Linked DNA regions of Lewinella sp. 4G2. The protein of the gene in region 1 interacts with the protein of each later gene in a pairwise test. Links are inferred from orthologs where the notes say so. Each region holds a gene or a part of one and is shown on either strand. Other genes may lie near its edges.

Region 1 (11,004 bases):
GGCACCAACCAGTAATCGATCGGCAAAACATCGTTATTCAGCAGCGCCGGCGTGCCACTCTTGTGCACCAAACTCCAACAGTCATACATCGCCGCCGAGATGTGGTACAAATTCCGCGCGTGCACCGTCGGCCGCGCAAAATCATTCCGGATTGCCTCCAACACCTGCTCGTTCCACTGCCGCGCCACTGAATGATCAGTTTGCGCTGCCGCGGGTGCCAGGAAAAGGGCAAGCAGTATCGCCGTAAACGACAAACGAAGAGTAGAATTAAACATAAAGGATTGTATATAGGAGCGATCGCCGGACCAAAAAATGGGGACAAAAACATCTCAGCCCGTGCACTGGCGAAGTTACCGCCCAACCAACACCGATGTTGTCAAGCATCCGTTAAAAATGGGGATTGGCTACTAACGTAAGACAACCGATCCCGGTAGGGATCACCACGATAGCCCGGACCACGAAGTAGCCGCGCAGCGCATCAGACGAAACCGAAGGTTGAGGCAGATCCCGGGGGGGAGGATGAATATGATAAACCCGGGCAACCCCAAAAATCCATTTGGTCATTACCCACCCCCGAGTGACCTTTGCCCCCAAACCACTCCAACCCCATCATCCTTCCCCTTTTCAAAACCACCTTCCTCCACCCGCTCCCGTCGGACGCCACCCCAACCCCGCCACCCGCCCGGTTCACCTACCCCTTCCACTACGCCCCCCACGAACTGGCGAAGCAGGCCGCGGCCGATCTCCAGCGCCACCTCCTCACCCAAACGGATTGGGACTACAACTTCGGCCTCACCCCGGAAGATGAGCCAGAGGGCCAGGGGAAGATGTTCGGCGTACTCGTCGTGCAGAACCAGGCCGGAGAACTCCACTACCTCGCCGCCTACTCCGGTAAACTCGCCGAATCCAACCACCTCCCCGGTTTCGTACCCCCGGTGTATGACATACTCGACGCGGAGGGCTTCTACAAGGCCGGAGAAAAAGAAGTGAACGCCCTAACCGAAAGGATCGAAACGCTGGAGGCCGCCCCCGTACTCCAGCAAGCCAAAGCGGATTTGCAATTGGCGGAAGAACAATCCGTACGGGAGATCGCGGCGGAGAAATTGGCCCGCAAACAAGCTAAGGTAGAACGTGACCTGCGCCGCCAATCCGCCAGTCATCTGCCCCCCGACGCCCTGAAAGAATTGGAAGAACAATTGGCCCAGGAAAGCGTAACCCGCTCATTCGCTCTCAAGGACCTCACCCGCGCCTGGAAAGAGAAAGTAGCCCGCCTCCGGGAGGAATTACGTAGGCTGCAGGATATGATCACCCAACTCAAGTTGGAGCGGAAAAATATGTCCAACGACCTCCAGGCTCGCATCTTCCAGCAGTACCGATTTCTGGATGCGAACGGAGCCGTACGTGACCTGCTGGACATCTTCGGCGAAACGGTATTCAAAATCCCACCCGCCGGTGCCGGGGAATGCGCGGCACCCAAGCTTCTGCAGTACGCCTACCTTCACGGACTCCAACCCATCGTGATGGCCGAATTTTGGTGGGGTAAATCGCCAAAGTCCGCCGTCCGGAAGCACGGTCGTTACTATCCGGCCTGCCGGGGGAAGTGCCTGCCCATCCTCACTCACATGCTGGTTGGTCTCGATGTGGATCCCAATCCCATGGCCGAAAACCCCGCCGCTGGTAAGGACTTGCCCGTCGTTTACGAGGACGACGACTTGCTCATCGTCAACAAGCCCGCCGGCTTCCTGTCCGTGCCCGGTAAGTTGATTGAAGACTCCGTCCAGAGCCGGATGGAACAACGTTTCCCCGAAGCCCGCAACCACCTCATCGTCCACCGCCTGGACATGAGCACGAGTGGATTGTTGTTGCTCACCAAGAAAAAGGAGATCCACCTGAAACTCCAGCAGCAGTTCTTCAAACGCTCCATCAAAAAGCGTTACGTGGCCTTGCTGGAGTCCGTTCCGGCGCAAACAGAAGGCTTCATCGACTTGCCCCTCGCCGGGGATTTCGAAGACCGGCCCCGCCAGATTGTCGACTTCGAAAATGGTAAAACTAGCCGGACCCGCTTCGCCGTGACGGAAGTCCTCCACGACGGCCGGGCCCGCGTTAACCTCTGGCCCCTCACCGGTCGGACCCACCAGTTGCGCGTCCACTGCGCCCACTATAAAGGACTGAACGCTGCCATCGTCGGCGACGAACTTTACGGCGTAATTGGCGGCCGGCTCTGCCTCCACGCCGAGGAACTCTCCTTTGTCCACCCCGGCACCGGCGAAGAAATGACCTTCCTCGAACCGGCGGAGTTTTAGGGTCGGGGAGAGGAACAGTTTAGTGGTGTACTTGGGAGAGTGGTCGTTCCCAAGCTCAGTATCTTCCCCCAATGAAGAACCCCTGGACTACCCTAACCACCACCGTCCCCTACGACAACCCCTGGATCTCCGTCGAGCACAACGAAGTACTCAACCCCGCTGGTAACCCCGGCATCTACGGCGTAGTCCGCTTCAAGAACCAGGCCATCGGCATCGTCCCGATCGACGAGGATGGCTACACCTACCTCGTCGGCCAGTACCGCTTTGCGACGGGCCGCTACGAATGGGAGATCCCCGAAGGTGGCTGCCCCGTCGGTACGGACCCGCTCGCCACCGCCCAACGCGAACTAAAAGAAGAAACAGGCCTCGTCGCCGAGCATTGGACGCAACTGATGGACTTCTACCTCAGCAACAGCGTCACGGACGAATACGGCGTCGCCTACGTAGCCCGCGGCCTCCGCCAGGAAGCAGCCGAACCCGAGGACACGGAGGAATTAAAACTAAAGCGAGTACCCCTCCAAGAAGCCATCGACATGACCCTGGACGGGCGGATTAAGGATGCGTTGAGTGTGTTGGCTTTGCAAAGGGTGGGGTTGTTGGGTGCAAGGCCAATCTAAATTGATGGAAAATAATTACGACGTAGATCTTTGAGTTTTATCTCTTCGCATCAACCTGATTGTTTGGAAAATTACCGAAATCACTTAGATTGAGCAGCGATTGTAATTGGATGATTGCAGGATGTACTAGGAATTGTAATGAATTTTTCGTAGGTTATTGAGATTCACGGCAACAGCAAACGCATCAATAGATCCGGCCCTAACTATTGCGCGTCGCGTTTTTACACATTTAATTATCAGTCATAGACTACGCAGCTGCGCACGAATCTAAGCTCGTATTTTTTACTAAGCATCGCTACTCTAACAAGCCCGAACTCTCTCGAATGACCATTTCTACTCAATCAAAATTAATTGTTCTTTCAATCGCTTATCTCGCGTTCTTTATCCCTGGCTTATCAGCCCAAAATCAACATGATAATGTTTGGCTTTTTTCGTTACTTAAGAATTCTTCCGAAGTAAATTTCGAGAAAGGATATCCAATAGCTAAGTCAATAAGTTTGCCTACTGAAATTGAATATAGTTCAACCGTTATGTCTGATATCACGGGTGAATTATTATTCTACAGCACAGGATGTGCCTTATTTAATAAGAACCATGAGGTAATTTTGGGGGGAAGTCAGTTGAATGATGGTTCAATTGCGGAGAGTTGGTGTGATGATGATTTCATAAATGACTTTGGATATTTTCCAGGATTTCCTCGCAGCATAATTTCAATAGCTAAGCCACACAGCCATACCGAGTACTTTATCTTTCACCGTTCGACGGATCCAAATGATTCTAGTGCATATCCTCAATTTACTAGTAATAAGTCATATGTGTCAACTGTGGACATGAGCTTAAACCAAGGAAGTGGGGAGGTCACAGAATTGAGAAATCTATATAGTCAGCATTTCAGCGAAGGAGGCCTCAATTTTAACCAACACGCTAATGGTGTGGACTGGTGGATCGTAGATCCACTAGTCGATTCCAATGGGATCGCCGTATTTTTGGTGGACAGCTCCGGAGTCAGGTATAGCCATGATAACGTTATTGGCTTTAAAGATGATGGTCGTACCAATGGTTTTGAACAAAGCATATTTTCTCCGGACGGCAACCTATTTATCCGCCATAACGGTAACATTGGTACGCAATTATTTGATTTTGATCGAGAAACGGGCGCACTGTCTAATTTTCGTCATTTACCAATGCCCATGAATGACCAATTTACTGATAACGATCGTGGGTTCGGAGCGGTGGCGCTTAGCCCTAGTGGTCAGTATCTCTACGTAAGCAATCTAGCACGCCTGTATCAGTACGACCTAAATTCCATGGATATAATTAATAGCCGTATTTTAATCGCTGACTTAGAATACCGTTTAGATCCTACTCAACCGGACGCCAGTTCTACGGGCAGGATGCAATTAGGGCCGGATTGTAAGATATACGTCTTCAGTTTTGCTGGAGAGGATATTCACGTTATTCACGCTCCGAACGAAAAAGGGGCGGCTTGCGATTGGGAGGAAGACGGGTTGATTTTACCACATACATCATTCAGGGATCAGCCCTATTTTCCCGTTTTTCGAATCGGAAGCACTAAAGACCCCATTTCTCCCTGCGTGGACTATTCCGCTGTTTCTACCAGTGAATCGGATCATGCGCGCCAAGTTCAACCCATTGTGAGTGTTGCACCCAACCCAACGTCGGGGCCACTTACGATTACGCTTAGTAAAAGGACCTTGGATAGACACCTCCTCTGGACACTGTACGACGGCAACGGGCGTCAGGTTAAACAAGTGCGGTTCCAGTCCCGCAGCGATCTGACTATTCCTCGTGAAGGACTGGCTAATGGGATCTATTTCTGGCAGTTGTCTGGTCCATCCGGAATCTTGGATCGGGGTAAGGTGATTTATCAGTAGGGCTCACTCTCGTCGCCCACCCAACACCTGCACTGCCAACACCGTCAGCGTAATCATCAAACCCGGGAAGATGGCCAGCCACCAAGCCAGGGGCTGTTCCCGCGAGCGCCGCAGCAACGTACCCCAGGTCGCCACGTCGTTGGGTAGGCCAATCCCCAGAAAGGAAAGAAACCCTTCCGCTAGGATGGCCGAACCGGCGGTGAAGGCAACCACCACCAGGAGGGGACCAAACGCATTCGGTAACGCGTGGTGGGTCAGGACGCGCCAGGGAGAGATGCCATTCCCCAGCGCCGTGCGGATGTAGGGTAACGACCGGATGCGTAGCAGTTCCGCCCGCGTAAACCGCGCAATCGTGGGCCAGGAGAGGACGCCCGTTACGGCGGCGAGCAGACCGATACTCGGTTGGGGCGCGAGGGACAGCACGGCCAACAAAAAGATCAAACCTGGGATGTTGACGAATATCTCGATCAACTGCAGGACCACGCTATCCGTAGGCAAGGCAACCGGTTCTCTCAGGCGGCTAAATTGATTGAACAGCCAACTCAGCAAAATCCCCAGTAAGCCACTCACCGCCAGGGCGAACAGGCCGATGAACAACGGATTTTCCAACTGAACGTAAGGAGCCAGGGCCGTAATGCTGTACACGCTACCCACCAATAGTCCGCAGGCAAAACCGATCAATCGGCTCCACCGCAAACGCAGTCCCCGATTACCGAAGAAGCCACCAATGCTACCCAGGGAAATACCGAGTAGCAAGCCGATGAACACCGCTCCAACACCTACGAAAAGAGCAACCCGCGTCCCGTACACCAGGCCCGCCGCAACGTCGCGGCCGAGGCGGTCCGTGCCCAGCAAGTGGCGGGCGCGCTCCCCGGTATCCTGCGCGGCGAAAGGGGAGAGGAACCCACCGTTCGTAAGGTCCGAGCGCACACCATCGTAGGGGATGGGGGGCCACAGCGCCCAGTCCGTTTTGGCTTGGTACCAATCCGTTGTCAAGGTCAGAGAATTGCTGCCGAAACCTATTTGCCGCAGCACGTCCGCCGCTACGGGAAACCGTATTTCTCCCTCCACCGACGCCGCGATTGGTCGGTCATTAGCGATCCAGTCAGCACCCAGAGCGACGAGAACCAAGAGGATCAACCAACCCTTGGCCAGTCGGCGTGTCCACGATGTTCCGGCAGTCTTCACGGGGCGATGCTTGGCTGCTTCAGGGGGGCACGGTTCAGGTTCACCCGGGGATCGACGAGGGCGTAGAGTAAGTCCGCCACCAGGAGGCCGAGGGCGGTCAGGACGCCAATCAGCAGGACAAGCACGATCACCACTGGCCAATCCCCATCCACGGCGGAGACGTACAGCAGTTGGCCCATCCCCGGCAGATTAAAGATGCGTTCGATCACGACGCTGCCCGCCAGCAAGCGGGGAAACAGGCCACCGAAGATCGTGATCAGGGGGAAGCTGGCGTTCCGGAAAACGTGGCGCCACCGGATCTGCCGCTCCGTCAGCCCCTTCAGCCGGGCGGTGTTCACGTAGTCTTTCCCCAATTCCACCAGGGTCGATTGCCGCAGGTGGCGACTCACGTACGCCAGGGCGGGGTAGGCCAGGCAGACCACCGGTAGGAAAAGGTGGCTGCCCCGCACGGTCAGCGTCTCCCACCAACCGGCGTCGGCGGGTAAGTTTCCCAGGCCCATGCTCGGGAAGAAGTCCATCCCGTACGCCGGCGTGGTGAAGAAGTTGGCCAGTAAGGTAGCCGTCCAGAAGGCCGGGATGCCGAAGAGTAGGAACAGTAGGACCGTCGTGATCCGATCCACCGTAGATCCCGCGTTGCCCGCCAGGTACAGCCCGAGCGGAACGGAGATCACCAGCATCAGGAGTACGGCCAGGAAGTTGAGCAAGAGCGTCCATGGCAGAGCCCGGGCGATCTTCGCGCTGACGGGCTGGCGGTCTAAATAGGATACTCCGAGGTCACCCGTCAGCAAATCCGTTAGCCACTGGTGGTACTGGTTCTGGGTACCGTTCCAGGCCACTTTTATGCCCAGTAAGCGGGAGCGGCTTCCGGCGTTCATCGCTCGATTATGCGCGGCTATGAGTTCCGGTGCCTGCCCGTCCCGGTCCATTTGTTGGAGGGTGGCGGTGATTTGTTCCGGGTCGTCCATTTGCAGCAGGCGGAGGGCTACGAGACTTTCCGCCGGGGTGCGGTCCGTTGCGGTGGAGCTGGGGTAGGCGGTTTGCCGGAGCGTCCGGTAGTAGTCGCTTACCCCTTCCCAATTGCCCGCCACCAGCGTCAGCGCCCGCAGCATGTCTCGCTCGGCGGGGCGCACGATGCGGTGCAAAGTATCTGGTAAAGCGCCGTTGCGGACGGAAAAATAAAACGGCGGCAGCTGGCGATTGAGGCGCACCGCGGCGCGTTGGTACACCCGATCGTAGGCTGCGGGGGAGGTAGCCGCGAGGCGCGAATCGCCCGGCGGGAGGGCGCTGGCAACGGGGTCGCCGGGCGTTAATTCGCGGAGGCCAAAACAGAGGAGGCTGAGCAGTAAAAGGCTGAAGGGGAGCAGAAGTAACCGACGTAAAAAGTACATGGTTACTGCTTTATTCCGCGACTTCGATCAGGCGCGTGCGCGTCATGTATTCGGCCTGGATGCTCGTCCACAGCCGCGCCGTCGTGTCGCGTTTCAGCTGCTGCTTGATGAGGTAAACGTTGTACTTGCCCGGCTTCAGTTTGGCAAGCGCATCGCTGGGCAGCGTGGCCACGGGGCTGTTCGTCGGGCCCACCAACTTGATCTTTTCGGGGGCACTCCGGTCCTGCGGCCCGAAGTAAAAAACGAGGCTTTCGGAGCTCGTCAGTGCCTCCGGGCCGTACGCCACTTGCAGGTCTTTCTTAGGATCGATCACGTTGGGAAAAGAGTCCACAAAGACTGGCGCGAGCTTCACGTCGCGGTTACACAGCGCGTCTCCGCAGGGAATTTCCAGAGGAATTACGGAAGGGTAATTCAGGTTTTTGCGCAGCTGCCACGTCGTCACCCCCTGCCGCGTAAAACTATCCAGCGGCGAGCCGTAAACCGTAGGCACGCCAGTGATTGGCGCCTCTCCGGCCAATCCCAAATTCATGCGCGTCGTCAGTAATTGCTGGTCCTGCTCGTAGTTGAGGAACACCACGGCACCATCACGTTCGCCGTTAGATGGGGCGCTGTCGCAGGTGCAAAACAAAAGGAAAATGCAGGAAAGAATTACCAGGAATCGCATTAGGCGAAGGTAGGGAATGGATTCTCGATTCTCGATACTCGATACTCGATAAGTGAGGACTGATTGTACTACCGCACGAGAATGCTCACTGCTTTGGATTCTCGAATCTCGATACTCGATTAGTGAGGACTGATTGTGCTACTGCATGGGGATGCTCACTGCGTTCGTCCTGCGTGATAGCGCGGCCCGCCACTAGAAACTATCCACTAGAAACTATCCACTAGAAACTTCCCACTCGCAACTTGATACTTCCAACTCACAACTCGCAACTCGCCACTCGCTACTTGCAACTAGAAACTCTCTACTCCACCCCCCAATCAATCGCTTCCTGCCCAGTCTTAACCAAGTACTCATTCGCCAGTTTAAAGTGATCATTGCCGAAGAAGCCCTTGTCCGCGCTGAAGGGGGAGGGGTGGGCGCTGCTCAGCACGAGGTGTTTGTCGGCGTTGATGAGTGCGGCTTTCTTTTTGGCGAAGGCGCCCCAGAGCATGAAGACAACGTTCTCCCGGTGGTCCGAAATGGCTTTGATGGAGGCATCGGTGAAGAATTGCCAACCCGACCGCTGGTGGCTGCCAGGCCGGTTTCGCTCCACCGTTAGCATGGAGTTGAGGAGGAAGACGCCCTGCTCCGCCCACTTGGTAAGGTCACCGCTCGTGCTGATGGGGATGTCGAGACTGGTATTCAGTTCTTTGTAGATGTTCCGCAAGCTCGGCGGCCGCGTCACCCCCTTGGGTACGCTAAAGCTCAGTCCCATCGCCTGGCCCGGGTTGTGGTAGGGATCCTGCCCCAGGATGACCACTTTAACCTGGCTAAGCGGCGTCGTGTCGTAAGCGTTGAAGATGAGCGAGCCCGCGGGGTAGATCTCCTTGCCGTCCGCCTTCTCCTGCTTGATGAAGGAAATAAGGTTGCGGAAGTAAGGCTTTTCGAATTCATCAGCGAGCGCTGCCTTCCATTCGGCGTTGATCTTTACGTTGGACACGGGTGTAGTTTTTTAGTATCGTAGTCGGGTAGTCGGGTAGTGCTTAGTCGTCACACTAATGACCGCTCTACTATTATCGTTTCTTGCCTTAACTAGCCAAATTCCGGTGGGAAAGTTCACGCGACCGCAGTGTTATTGCTGAACGGCCCACTGCAGACTATAGACTACAGACTATAGACTAAAAAACCCGGCCGCTCCAGGAACCTCAGATGGTCGCTGCGCTCGGATCTAAGGCCGGCTGGAGAACCTGATGGCTACAGACTATAGACTATAGACTACAGACTACTGTACCCCCTCCTTCAACTTACTAGCATTCTCCGCTACCTGCAACCCTTCAATCACCGGCTCTAATCCTCCGGCTACGATCTTGTCCAGACTGTGCAGGGTGAGGTTGATGCGGTGGTCCGTCACCCGGTTTTGGGGATAGTTGTAGGTGCGGATCTTTTCGGAACGGTCGCCACTACCGACGAGTGATTTTCGGTTGGCGCTGAGTTCGGCCTGGGCGGCGGAATCCTGCGCGTCCTTGATGCGGCGGTAGAGCTGGGCCATGGCGATCTCCTTGTTCTTGTGCTGGCTCCGGCCGTCCTGGCTCTCGGAGACGATTCCCGTCGGCAAGTGGGTGATGCGGATGGCGGATTCCGTCTTATTAACGTGCTGGCCACCGGCACCGGAAGCGCGGAAGGTATCGATCTTCAGGTCCGCCTTGTTGATGTTGATGTCCTCGGCCTCCATCTTCGCCAGTACGGCGACGGTCGCGGCGGAGGTATGGACGCGGCCCTGGCTCTCCGTCTTTGGGACGCGCTGTACGCGGTGGGCACCGGATTCGAATTTGAGGTGGGAGTAAACGTCGTCGCCGTGCACTTCTAGGACGAGTTTGGAGTAACCACCAGCGGTGCCCTCGTTCTCGTCGATCACCTCGATCTTCCAGCCCTGGTTTTCGCAGTAGCGGCGGTACATATCGTAGAGGTCACCGGCGAAGATGGCGGCTTCGTCACCGCCCGCGCCGGAGCGGATCTCCATAATGATGTCCCGTTCGTCCTCGGGGTCTTTGGGGATGAGCATGATCTTGATCTCCTCGTCCATGCTCTCCTTCTTCTCCCGCAGTTCGTCGTATTCCAGCTGGGCCATTTCCCGCATTTCGGGATCGGGGTCCTTGCGCATTTCTTCGGACATCTCCAGGTTATCCAGCAGGTCCTTGTATTCGAGGTAGGTATCGGCGATGGGTTTCAGCTTCCCGTATTCCTTGTTCACTTTGGTGAAGCGCGCCGGGTCGGTGATCACCTCGGGGTTGCCGAGTTGCTCCTCGAGGTTCTTGAAGCGAATGAAGATGGCGGAGAGTTGGTCGATCACGGGTCAGGGTGGAATTTGGGCGGCGAAGTTACGCAATTACCCCGTGGGCTGGTCCTGCTTACTTGCCCTTCGGCTGGCACCTGCGACAGCGCCTCATTTAATAAAGAACTTTGAATTGCAAAGTAAATGCTGTAGCTTTGTCTTATCAAGTCCTGACTAATGGTACTACTGTTGTTGATCCCGCTATTTATAGCCGTTGTGAGCCCGCCCATTCGGTTGATTGGCCTGATTGCCAACCCGCCCGACGCAGGGGTAAAACCAGTCAAGTACAGCAACTGGATAGGGCAAGTTTGTGATATCTCAACGGTGGTGGTCATTCCCTTCTTTGGAGGCGCCTTTCTTAATGTCTGGCGCGAAAACCTGGCGATTAGTTACGTCTGGTGCGCGATGGTGCTCTTTGCCATGGTTGGGTATTTCGTGGCCGTAAAGCGAAATGAGGTGCGGTCCGTTGAGGAAGAATTTCTGATTAACGGCCTACTTGCGGCCGGCGTGATCATCAATTTAACCATGCCCTTCGTCTGGGACCATGCTGATGAAATCTGGGTCGTCAACGTACCCATTGCCGCCCAATTTCTCTACGCGATGGGTAAGCGTAATCAGTACCTAGCTTATCAACTGCA
Region 2 (10,889 bases), on another replicon or contig:
TGACCGCGTCGAGGCGCTGGGAGATTAGGGCGTCAACGTCCTGCTTGTCCTTTGCCGCCCCGATTTCGCTGAGGGTAGCGAGGAGGATGGGCTGCGGTTGGCCGAGCCCCAGCAGGCAAACCTGCTCAATGTCGTTGATGCCGGCAAAGCGGTCCTCAATGGGTTGGGGAATCACGTATTCGCCCTTCGCCGTTTTAAAGGTATCCTTCACCCGGCCCGTAAGATAGAGGAAGCCGTCCTGATCGATCCGACCCTGATCACCCGTGTGTAACCAACCGTCGATGATGGTTTCCGCCGTCTTTTCGGGTGCCTTGTAGTAGCCTACCATAGTGTTGGCGGAGCGGACAAGTACCTCATTCGTCTCCGGGTCAATCTTACACTCCGTTCCCGGAAGGGTTTGGCCCACGCTGCCCGGCCGGTTTTGGTCGGCGTAGAGCATGTGGCCGACGGCGCCGTTCTCGGTCATCGCGTAGGCTTCGGAGATGGGGATGCCAATGCGGCCCCACCAATCCTTCATCTCCTGGCTGATGAAGGCGGCTCCGGACACGTTGCGGCGGCTCTTATCGAGGCCCAATCCGGTGCGGATCTTCCGCTTCACGTACCAACCAAGGACGGGGATCTTCAGCAATTTGTCCAACTTCTCCTGTGGCATTTTCTTCAGGACACCCTGGCGGAGTTTGGTCCAGATCCGGGGCACGGCGAAGAAGAAGGTAGGCCGCGCGTCCTTCAGGTTGGCGGCGAAGCGTTCGATGCTTTCCGTAAAGAAGATCTCGCCGCCGTGGGTGAGGGACATCAGTTCGATGGTGCCCCGCTCCGCCACGTGGTTCATCGGCAGGAAGCTGAAGTAGCGATTTTGGCCGGAGTAATCGTTTGCCAGTGGGTTTTCATCGTAGAGATTATCCATCAGCGCGATCTGGATCTGGTACGTTAGCATCACGCCCTTCGGCGTCCCCGTGGTGCCGGAGGTGAAGATGATCGTCCAAATATCATCCGGTTTGTTGATGGGCTTGGTCTGTAATTCTGGAGAGTTATGGATGATGTCCGTCCATTTCTTACCGCGTTTCACTTCGTCGTTCCCGTCGTACTTAGGGAAGGCGATGACGGGCATGTCCTCGGGTACGCCGCTCTTCATCTCGTCCCACACTTCGAGTTTACCGACGAAGAGCGCGTCGACGTCGCCCAGGTCCAGTACTTCGTTGATTTGGTCCGCGGTCAGGGTGGGGAAGAAGGGGACCGATACGTAACCCGCCATCATGATGGCGAGGTCAGCGATGATCCATTCCCGGCAGTTTTTGGAGACGAGGCCAATGTGGGCCTGCTCCCGCAGGTTTAGCGACTGTAGATAGTGGGCCATCTTTTTGGCCATCGAACCCACTTCCCCCCAGGTGTACGTTTCCCAATTTTCACCGAAGGGTTGGTGGAGGTAGGGCTTATTGGGGTTGGCGGCCTCTTTTTCGTAGAAGGCCTGCAGGCAAGTTTTGTCGTACATGGATCAGCTTTGCGCGTAAGGTAATAAAGTGTGACCGCCAATGCGCGTATTTAGGTGGGGCTTATCTTTGCTCGCCAACTATTTGGCTACGCTTCGATTTCATTGGGGAGATTCCGAAAGGGCCCCGCAGCACAACTTTAGCGCTACCCAAACTTGTTGGCTCGTTCCGTATTTGTCTTTATTTAAACCCATCAAACCATGATGTCACTGACTAATGGCCGCTACGAGATTGGCGGCGTCGATGCCCTTTCCATTGTAGACCAGTTCGAGGCACCCCTCTACGTTTACGATTCGGCGACGATGAAACGTCAGTACAAACGCATGGCCGAGGCCTTTAAGCAGGTCAAACGCCTCCGCATCAATTACGCTTGTAAGGCCCTAACCAACCTCAACGTACTCCGCATTTTTCGGGAGCTCGGGAGCGGTCTCGATACCGTTTCCATCCAGGAGGTGCAGCTCGGTCTGATGGCGGGTTTCGATCCCCACGATATCCTCTTCACGCCCAACTGCGTCAGCCTTGATGAGGTGGAAGAAGCCGCCGCTAAGGGCGTACGTCTCAACATCGATAATATCTCGATCCTCGAGCAATTCGGGGCCAAGCATCCGGATACGCCGGTTTGCATTCGCATCAACCCGCACATCATGGCGGGGGGGAATTCCAAGATCAGCGTTGGCCACATCGATTCCAAATTCGGCATCAGCATCCACCAGGTGCCCCACGTGCTGAAGGTGGTCAAAGCTCTCGGCATCACCGTCGAAGGACTGCACATGCACACCGGTTCTGACATCTACGACGCGGAGGTTTTCCTACGGGCGGTAGAGATCCTGCTCAATGCGGCCGGTGACTTCCCCGACCTGGACTACCTCGATTTCGGTTCCGGTTTTAAAGTCCCCTACAAGCCGGGCGGCATCGCTACGGACATTGAGGATCTTGGCGAAAAGCTCAGCGCGCGCTTCAACGAGTTCTGCGGCGAATACGGCCGGGAGCTGGAACTGATGTTCGAGCCCGGCAAGTTCCTCGTTAGCGAATCCGGTCATTTTTTGGTTCGCACCAACGTCGTGAAGACCACCACGGCTTCCGTGTTTGCCGGCGTCGATAGCGGCCTCAACCACCTCATCCGGCCCATGTTTTACGACGCCCACCACGAGATCACCAACGTAAGCAATCCCGACGGTAAGCCCCGCATCTACAGCATCGTCGGGTACATCTGCGAGACGGATACCTTCGGCGTCAACCGCCAGCTCGCCGAGGTGCGGGAGGGAGATATCCTCGCCATGGCCAACGCCGGCGCCTACAGCTTCATGATGGCCAGCAACTACAACAGTCGGTATCGCCCCGCCGAGGTACTCGTCTACGAAGGCCAGGCCCACCTCATTCGTGAGCGCGAAACGATGGAGGATCTGCTGCGTGGGCAAGTCGCCATCCCGAGCCTCGAGCGTAAGGAGATCACCGCCTGATGCACGTAACTGAACTATATCGCTACCCGGTCAAATCGCTGGGTGGCCAGTCCGTCCAATCTCTGCAGCCGCTTGGACGGGGTTTCGTTGACGACCGCCGCTGGATGTTCGCCGACGCATCCGGGCGCTTCATCAGCCAGCGTAACAACGTCCAGCTATCCGAATTCTCCGCAGAGCTGGTTGGCGATGAACTCACGTTCCGCCATCTACCGAGCAATGAGGTAGTGGGCGCTGTCGCAGGTGCCAGGTTGGGGACCAAAAGCACCGTCACCGTTTGGGACGATACCTTCCAAGCTACTGAAGTCAACTCCGATGCGATGTACGCCCTCACCAGAAAATTGGGGATCCCGGACGCCCGACTGATGTACATGCAGGACGACGACATCCGACCGGTCGACACCCGTTACGCGAAGGGGGAGGAGACCGTCTCCTTCGCCGATGGTTACCCCTACCTCATCACCAATACCGCCAGCCTCCGGGCCCTCGCCCACGAAATGGGGGAGGCTTCCCTCGACGTCCGGAGGTTCCGCCCGAACATCGTAGTCGATTCTCCAACCGCTTTTGCCGAGGATGCCTGGTTCAGACTTGAGATCGGTACCCACCAGTTTCGCTTGCCCAAACCCTGCGCTCGGTGCATCATGATCACCCATGAGCCCGGCACCCGCGGCCGCGACCTACGCGTGCTTGGCACCCTGAGCAACATGCGCAAAGTGGGGAACAAAATCCTGTTCGGAATGAACGCCTGCTGGGAAGGTGGCGATGGGTCGGTGGCCGTTGGCGATGAAGTGACCGTAACGGAAAATCACGCAAATACAGAAGGGTAGTAAAGGCTGATTTACCCGCTAGAACAAGCCGTGAAGTTTGGACTGTACCCGTTCGACCACGTAACCTAAATCCTCCGGCTTGTTAGCGAAATCCAGGTTATCGACGTCAATGATTAGGCTCTTGCCGGCATCGTAGGTCTTCATCCAATCCTCGTACCGCTGGTTGAGCTTTTTGAGGTAGTTGAGGCTCATGGCCCCTTCGTATTCACGGCCCCGATTCTGGATATGGGAGACGAGCGTGCCCGTTCCGGCGCGCAGGTAAATCAGTAGGTCGGGCGGGGAAATGCTCTGGCTCATTGTCTCGAAGAGCGAGGAGTAATTCTCGAAATCCCGCTTGGTAAGCATGCCCATATCGCGAAGGTTGGGCGCGAAAATAAAGGCATCCTCGTAGATGGTCCGGTCTTGGATCACCGTCCGTTCCCCCCGTTGGATCTCCATGATCTGGGCAAAACGATTGTGCAGGAAATAGACCTGGAGGTTAAAACTCCACCTTTCCATGTCTTCGTAGAAGTCCGCCAGGTAGGGGTTATCGTCCGCGCTTTCGTAGTGGACGTCCCAGCCAAAATGTTGCCCCAGCTTGGTACACAAAGTGGTTTTTCCGGCGCCGATATTGCCGGCGATGGCGATGTGTTTCATTTGTGCGATCATGGTAACGGAGGCTTGGTCGGGAATTCGGCCAAAGGTAATCTTTCGCGGCGAAGATTGGTGGCTACGGAACGGCTGAATACTAAGGCTATAAATACTACCTTTGCGGCCCATCCAAATAACCTAAAAATCTGATTGTTATGGCTACCAACCGCACCTTCACCATGATCAAGCCCGACGCCGTCAAGAACGGCCACATCGGCGCTATCCTCCAGCAGATCAACGCCGGTGGTTTCAAGATCGTCGCCATGAAGTACACTAAACTCAGCGCGGAAAAAGCTGGCGAATTTTACGCCGTCCACGCCGAGCGCCCTTTCTACGGTGAACTCGTCGAGTTCATGAGCAGCGGCCCCATCGTAGCGGCCGTCCTGGAAAAAGACAACGCCGTGGCCGACTTCCGTACCCTCATCGGAGCCACCAACCCCGCCGAAGCCGCCGAAGGCACCATTCGCAAGCAATTTGCCACCAGCATCGGTGAGAACGCCGTGCACGGTTCCGATAGCGACGAGAACGCCGACATCGAAAGCCAGTTCCACTTCGCCGGAACGGAGATCTTCGGCTAGGCCCGAAGGCAATTAATTTTACTGCGTCCGAAGGCACAAAAGCACGAACTGCGCAAGCAGCGCTTTTGTGCCTTCGCCGTTTTTGGCCACCCCTAAAGCCTGCTTCCCTTGAGCTCCATCCCCTCCTTCGCTGACCTGACCATCATGGTCATTGGAGACGTCATGATCGACCGCTACCTCGACGGCAAGGTGGACCGCATTAGCCCGGAAGCACCCGTGCCCGTGCTTGCCCTCGGGAAGGAAGATAACCGCCTCGGCGGGGCCGCCAACGTTGCCCTCAACCTGAAGGCGCTCGGCGCAACGGTACTGCTGGCCGGCATTGTGGGGGAAGACCCCAACGGACCTCTTCTCCGCCAATTGCTGCGCGACGCGGATCTGTCTGCCGATCTCATCATGGCCGACCCATCCCGGCCCACCACGGTAAAGACCCGCCTCACCGCCAACGGCCAGCAATTAATGCGCGTGGATCGGGAGGTAACGACCGACCTGGTCGGCGCCCCCCAAGAAGGCTTGCTTACCAAAATCCACCGGACGATTGATGCCGGTAACGTCGACCTGGTACTCTTCCAAGATTACAACAAGGGTGTCCTGTACTCTGAATTCACCCAGCGATTACTGGAATTGTGCCGCCAGCGGGACATCCCAACCGTAGTGGACCCCAAGAACAAGGGATTCTGGAGCTTCCAGCAATGCACGCTGTTCAAACCCAACCTGCGGGAAATCCAGCAGCAGGTAGAAATGGTAGTCAAACCTACCCTTAATTCTCTCGATCTGGTAGCGGACATCATTTTCGAAAAGCTCAGCTGTAAGTCGGTCATGATCACCCTCAGTGAGCACGGTATTTACGTCAATGACGGCAAAAAAAGCTCCCTCCACGCTACGGATGCCCGCGACGTAGCTGACGTCAGCGGCGCCGGCGATACCGTCATCAGCATCGCCGCGTGTGGTTTAGCCGCGGGGATGGCCTTGCCGGATATCGCTAAACTCGCCAATCGGGCCGGGGCCCAAGTCATTGCAAAACGTGGCGTTGTCGCCGTTGACCTTGCAGCATTGCGAGAGGCCTAGTCCTCTTTCTTCATTAATAACCAAGCTCCCCGATCGTCCTCGGTACTGATCGTGAACGTCGACCCGTAGGGCGGCGTCAACAATTCCGACCGCCGCGTCCCGAGGTAACCCACGACGGAAACCCGGATGGGCCGTTGGTCTTCCGTATCCAGTTGTACCGTAACGGAGCCCGGGCCGGCGAGGTAAACCAGGTAATTATTCAAGCTATCCTTTGCCGGGTAGGCCACCCCCGGTTCCCCGACGATGATTTCCGGTGCTGGGGTGAGGTTCCATAATTTGAAAGTCCGCTCAATCGACCGGATCGTCCGGATGCTGGAAAGGGCGACGCCACTTAGCCCGCTGCCAATGGGTTCGCGGGCGTGGCGCACGGCGGCGTGGCCAGCCAGGAGGGCTCGGTTAAATTGCGCCGTTCCGTCCACCACCGCCGGGTTAGCGCCGTGTCCCGTCAGTGCCGCAGCGTTGCGGGGATAGTCGGTTTGGCCATGACGCTCCAACAGCCACCGCCAGTGGGCTTGCCCCTCCAACCCGTACTGGTCCCGGCTGTCATCGGTGAAGAAAGGTCCGCGCTTATCCGCCCAGTCTTCACTTGAAAAAAGCGTGTCCTCAGGGCTAATGTCATCCAGCGGAGCGTACAGAATATTGCTATATCCCGCGGCTATTGCTGCGACCTGTTCCGCAAACGCCCGGGCAAAACCATCGGTCGCCAAACTATCCCGCTGGTACAATTCCCCCCGCCACCCTTCCAGCTGAACGACGTGATTGTAGCCGGCGGCCACCTCCAGTAGGTCCGCCAATCGCGCCCAGTAAATACTATCCGGCTCATCAAACACGAACCGTCGCGCCAACGAATCAACGGCAAATGGTGCCCGGTCCCGCTTTCCCCGCGAATGCAACGCGCAGCGTACGTAGTTCCCGCCAGCGTCCTTCAGTACCCCCAATTCCTCTATAAAAGTTGGGCTTTGAAACAGGTTATCATCCGTCCCCGCACCCAACAGCAGCACCGGTTCCTTACCCTCCCAAGCCCAGTATTGCCCGTTTTCTTCCCACGGCAGGATCGCCTTCCCGTGTCCCCGGTTCTGGGCGCTGTCGCCGGTGCAGGCGAAGAGGGCAAGTAATACCGTGGTGCCTAAAAAGAACGGAATACATCTCATGGGGAGAAGATGAGGCGGAAGGGTTTGGTGGCGGGTAAACTACTAAAACCGGCCGCTCCAGGAACCTCCCATTGTCGCTGCGCTCGGATGGCAGGCCGCCTGGAGAACCTCAAAACGGGGGACTACAGACTATAGACTACAGACTAAAAACTGTCAATCCACCTCATACTCCTTAATCTTGCGATACAGCGTCCGCTCACTGATCCCCAACTCCGCGGCAGCTTCTTTGCGGCGGCTGTTGTGCTTTTTCAGGGCCTTCTTGATGAGTTCCTTCTCGGCGTTGGCCAGGCTGAGATCTTCTTCCACAATCTCCGTTTGGGCGTAGGCGCGTTCCATTTCAGCATCCAGGATGATGGGGTCATCATCGTTGGGGCGGTTGAAGTTTTGGGGTGGGGGAGGAGGGGAGTGACGGACGTTCCGTTCCCGCGGGCTGCGTTGGGCAGCGTTCGTGAAGTCCTTTAGTCCGTATCCACCGTGATCGGATTCGGTATTGGCGGCGAAACGGTCGATGGCATCCGCGGCGGCGGGATACTGGCCGGGAAGGGACAAGCTACGCACCTGCGACATATCGGGGACGCGTAGGTCATTCGTCCGGATCAGCTCAGTGATGAGACTCTTGAGTTGGCTCATGTCCTCTTTCATGTCGAAGAGGACCTTGTAGAGAATTTCCCGTTCCTGCAGATTGGCCTGGCCATCGGCGGGCGCATCGCGTTGGAGGGCGGGGAGGTTACGCTTCATCAGCTGTGGCATCATCTCCGCCAAATCGACGGCAGTGAGATCCCTTTTCTCGGAGAGGATACTGATGCGCTCGGCGCTGTTCTTCAATTCCCGGATGTTACCAGGCCAGGTGTAGTTCTCCAGCAACCAGCGCGCTTCTTCGTCGACCTGGATGGGCTCGATGTTCTGCTTCTCCGCGAAGTTGTTGGCGAAGTAGCGGAAGAGTAGGTACACGTCTTCCGGTCGTTCCCGTAAAGAGGGTAGATCAATGGGAACTGTCGCTAATCGGTAGTACAGGTCCTCCCGGAATTTTCCGGCCTGAACGCGCTCCATCAATTTACGGTTGGTAGCGGCGACCACCCGTACGTCCGTCTTCAGGACGGTGCTGGAGCCCATGCGGATGAACTCACCGTTCTCCAGGATGCGGAGCAGGTAACTTTGGGTTTCCAGTGGCATTTCCCCAATCTCGTCGAGGAAGATGGTGCCTCCATTTAGGGTCTCGAAGTATCCTTTACGGTCGGCGCGGGCGTCAGTGTAGGCGCCCTTTTCGTGTCCGAATAATTCAGAGTTGATGGTGCCCGGAGGTAGGGCTCCACAGTTTATGGCGATAAAACCCGCGTGCTTCCGGGGGGAATTGTCGTGGATGATCCGCGACATCACTTCCTTGCCCACACCAGACTCACCCGTGATGAGTACGGATAGGTCCGTGCTTGCTACGCGCAGGGCGGTTTGCAGGGCATTGTCAAGCGCTGGAGAACGCCCAACGATGCCATACCTTCTTTTAACGGTATCGATCTTAGCCATTCGTGCGCGTGCTTCCGGGTTGAACTTCGTAACCAAATAGGGTGGCGCTGGTGCTGTCGGTGATGGTCACCAAAGCGTAGTCGCCGGGCTGGTGCTGGCCAACCTTTGGGAAGATGACCATCCGGTTCTGAGTGGTCCGCCCTTTCCAGTCCTGGTCCGACTTTTTAGAGTCGCCTTCGATGAGTACCCGGAAGGTTTTTCCTACTTCCGCGGCGTTCAGCTCCCGGCTGATGTTAGTTTGTAGTTCAATCACCTCCGTGAGGCGACGCTTCTTGACGGCCAGCGGGATGTCGTCCTCAAACTTACGGGCGGCCGGAGTACCGGGGCGCTCGCTGTAGAAGAACATGTAACTCATACTGTAGCGGGCGAATTCCACCATGCTGAGCGTTTCCTGGTGCTCCTCCTCGGTCTCGGTACAGAAGCCGGTGATGATGTCTGAAGAAATGGCGCAGTCGGGCATGATCTCGTAGATGCGGTTGACCTTTTCGATGTACCACTCCCGCGTGTAGGTGCGGTTCATCAGTTCAAGGACGCGGGTATTGCCGGACTGTACCGGCAGGTGGATGTACTTACAGACGTTCTCGTGATCGCGCATGGCGTAGAGCACGTCGTCCGTGATGTCCTTGGGGTGGCTGGTGCTGAAGCGGATGCGGAGATCAGGGTCAACGGCGGCCGTCATGGTGAGCAACTGAGCGAAGTTGACGACTTCACCGCTTTCGGGATTTTCCCACTTGTAGCTGTCTACGTTTTGGCCCAGGAGGGTTACTTCCCGGAATCCTTTATCAAACAGATCGGTCGCTTCGGCTACGATGCTGAATGCGGAGCGGCTCCGTTCCCGGCCCCGGGTGAAGGGCACAACGCAGAAGGAGCACATATTGTCGCAACCACGCATGATGGAGATGAAAGCCGTTACACCGTTAGACTGTAAGCGTACCGGACTAATGTCGGCGTAAGTCTCTTCGCGGCTCAGGAAGACATTCACGCCCTTTTCACCTTCCTCTGCGCCGGCTACTAGGCTGGGAAGATCCCGGTAAGCATCGGGACCGACGACGATGTCGACCAACTTCTCTTCCTCGAGGAACTTCGATTTCAGGCGCTCCGCCATGCAACCGAGGACACCGATCATGGTGCCTGGTTTGCGTTGCTTAACCTTGTCAAATACGCGCAGGCGTTTGCGTACCGTTTCCTCCGCCTTTTCGCGAATGGAGCAGGTGTTGACCAGAATGAGGTCAGCCGCTTCCATATCACGCGTCGGGCCGTAGCCGGCTTCACCGAGGATGGAGGCGACGATCTCGGAATCGCTAAAGTTCATTTGGCAACCGTAGCTCTCGATGTAGAACTGTTTGGTACCGGGCTGAACGGGGGCGAATTCACTTCCGAAAACTTCACCTTGCTTGGCTTCGTCGACTACTTTCGGAAGGTCCTTAATGGTAGGGTTGTCATTGTACATATGCACGCGGCGTGGGGGCCGATTAGGGGTGCAAAGATACGGCGCCGGTCTGACAAAATGGCGCGAAAATTAAAAGTGCTAAGAATTGGAAAGGTCTATCTATTACCCACGTTGACAGTACGCACGGAGCTACTGTAGCCAGCAAAGACGCCGTATCCGGAGGTCACGTTCGTGTAGGTGTTGACCCGCGGTTCCAGGATGCCGGTAAATACCTGGCCTTCTGACTGGAGGTTCTTTTGAAAGAGGAAATAGGGCTCGGAGACAGTCCGAAGTTCCGCAATAATGCTGCCCAAAATTTCCTTCGAAGGATCGATGACACTCTGTAAGCGAATCGCCACGCCATCTTCCATTGGTTTATCCTGAATGAGGACGCTTGCCTGGCCACCAATGGGCGGCGTCGTACCCAGAAACATACCGGGAGGTTGCACGGATTTCAGGACCATTGGGTAGAAGGTTGTATCACCATCGGTACTGACGCGGTAGGGAATTACCTCTTGGCTTATGCGCAAGTCGTAGTAGTTGGTGGCGTCCTCTGGGTCAGCGTAGTCAACTACCAACTCGTAGTCGTAGACTTGTGTGGTCAGCATATCCATCGTGCTCAGGTCAGCGAGGGAAATAGAGGTGATCTCTACGCTGGTGGGAATCTTACTTTCCGCGGAGACGGGAGTAAATCCGTCGGCGGAAGCATGGATGGTATAAACGTGCCCGATAATGGGGTGGAAG

Evidence for each region.
Region 2: the proteins of ung (region 1) and A3850_RS16690 interact in binary tests that used the Escherichia coli proteins (3 or more experiments, as listed by UniProt). The link is inferred for Lewinella sp. 4G2 from one-to-one orthologs.

What each region holds. Positions count from the first base shown.
Region 1 is NZ_LVWJ02000011.1:133,386-144,389, reverse strand. The notes cover bases 7,196-10,078. They hold ung (uracil-DNA glycosylase), read right to left. Parts: upstream 9,035-10,078; coding sequence 8,357-9,034; downstream 7,196-8,356. Other genes in these bases: prfA (peptide chain release factor 1), read right to left, coding at 9,317-10,078; A3850_RS00620 (hypothetical protein), read right to left, coding at 7,402-8,055; A3850_RS00625 (ABC transporter permease), read right to left, coding at 7,196-7,391. Also shown: A3850_RS00650 (DUF6851 domain-containing protein), read right to left, coding at 1-275; A3850_RS00645 (RluA family pseudouridine synthase), read left to right, coding at 585-2,303; A3850_RS00640 (NUDIX hydrolase), read left to right, coding at 2,375-2,920; A3850_RS00635 (T9SS type A sorting domain-containing protein), read left to right, coding at 3,244-4,815; A3850_RS00630 (ABC transporter permease), read right to left, coding at 4,819-6,003; more of A3850_RS00625, read right to left, coding at 6,000-7,195; more of prfA, read right to left, coding at 10,079-10,384; A3850_RS00605 (hypothetical protein), read left to right, coding at 10,583-11,004. UniProt on the Escherichia coli protein: Excises uracil residues from the DNA which can arise as a result of misincorporation of dUMP residues by DNA polymerase or due to deamination of cytosine.
Region 2 is NZ_LVWJ02000014.1:4,074,671-4,085,559, reverse strand. Bases 3,500-6,267 are described here. They hold A3850_RS16690 (nucleoside-diphosphate kinase), read left to right. Parts: upstream 3,500-4,556; coding sequence 4,557-4,979; downstream 4,980-6,267. Other genes in these bases: A3850_RS16680 (hypothetical protein), read right to left, coding at 6,041-6,267; A3850_RS16685 (bifunctional heptose 7-phosphate kinase/heptose 1-phosphate adenyltransferase), read left to right, coding at 5,088-6,044; A3850_RS16695 (deoxynucleoside kinase), read right to left, coding at 3,790-4,419; A3850_RS16700 (MOSC domain-containing protein), read left to right, coding at 3,500-3,771. In the rest of the region: A3850_RS16710 (AMP-binding protein), read right to left, coding at 1-1,489; lysA (diaminopimelate decarboxylase), read left to right, coding at 1,691-2,947; more of A3850_RS16700, read left to right, coding at 2,947-3,499; more of A3850_RS16680, read right to left, coding at 6,268-7,195; A3850_RS16675 (sigma-54-dependent Fis family transcriptional regulator), read right to left, coding at 7,349-8,716; tRNA (N6-isopentenyl adenosine(37)-C2)-methylthiotransferase MiaB, read right to left, coding at 8,709-10,166; A3850_RS16665 (DUF4249 domain-containing protein), read right to left, coding at 10,262-10,889. UniProt on the Escherichia coli protein: Major role in the synthesis of nucleoside triphosphates other than ATP. The ATP gamma phosphate is transferred to the NDP beta phosphate via a ping-pong mechanism, using a phosphorylated active-site intermediate.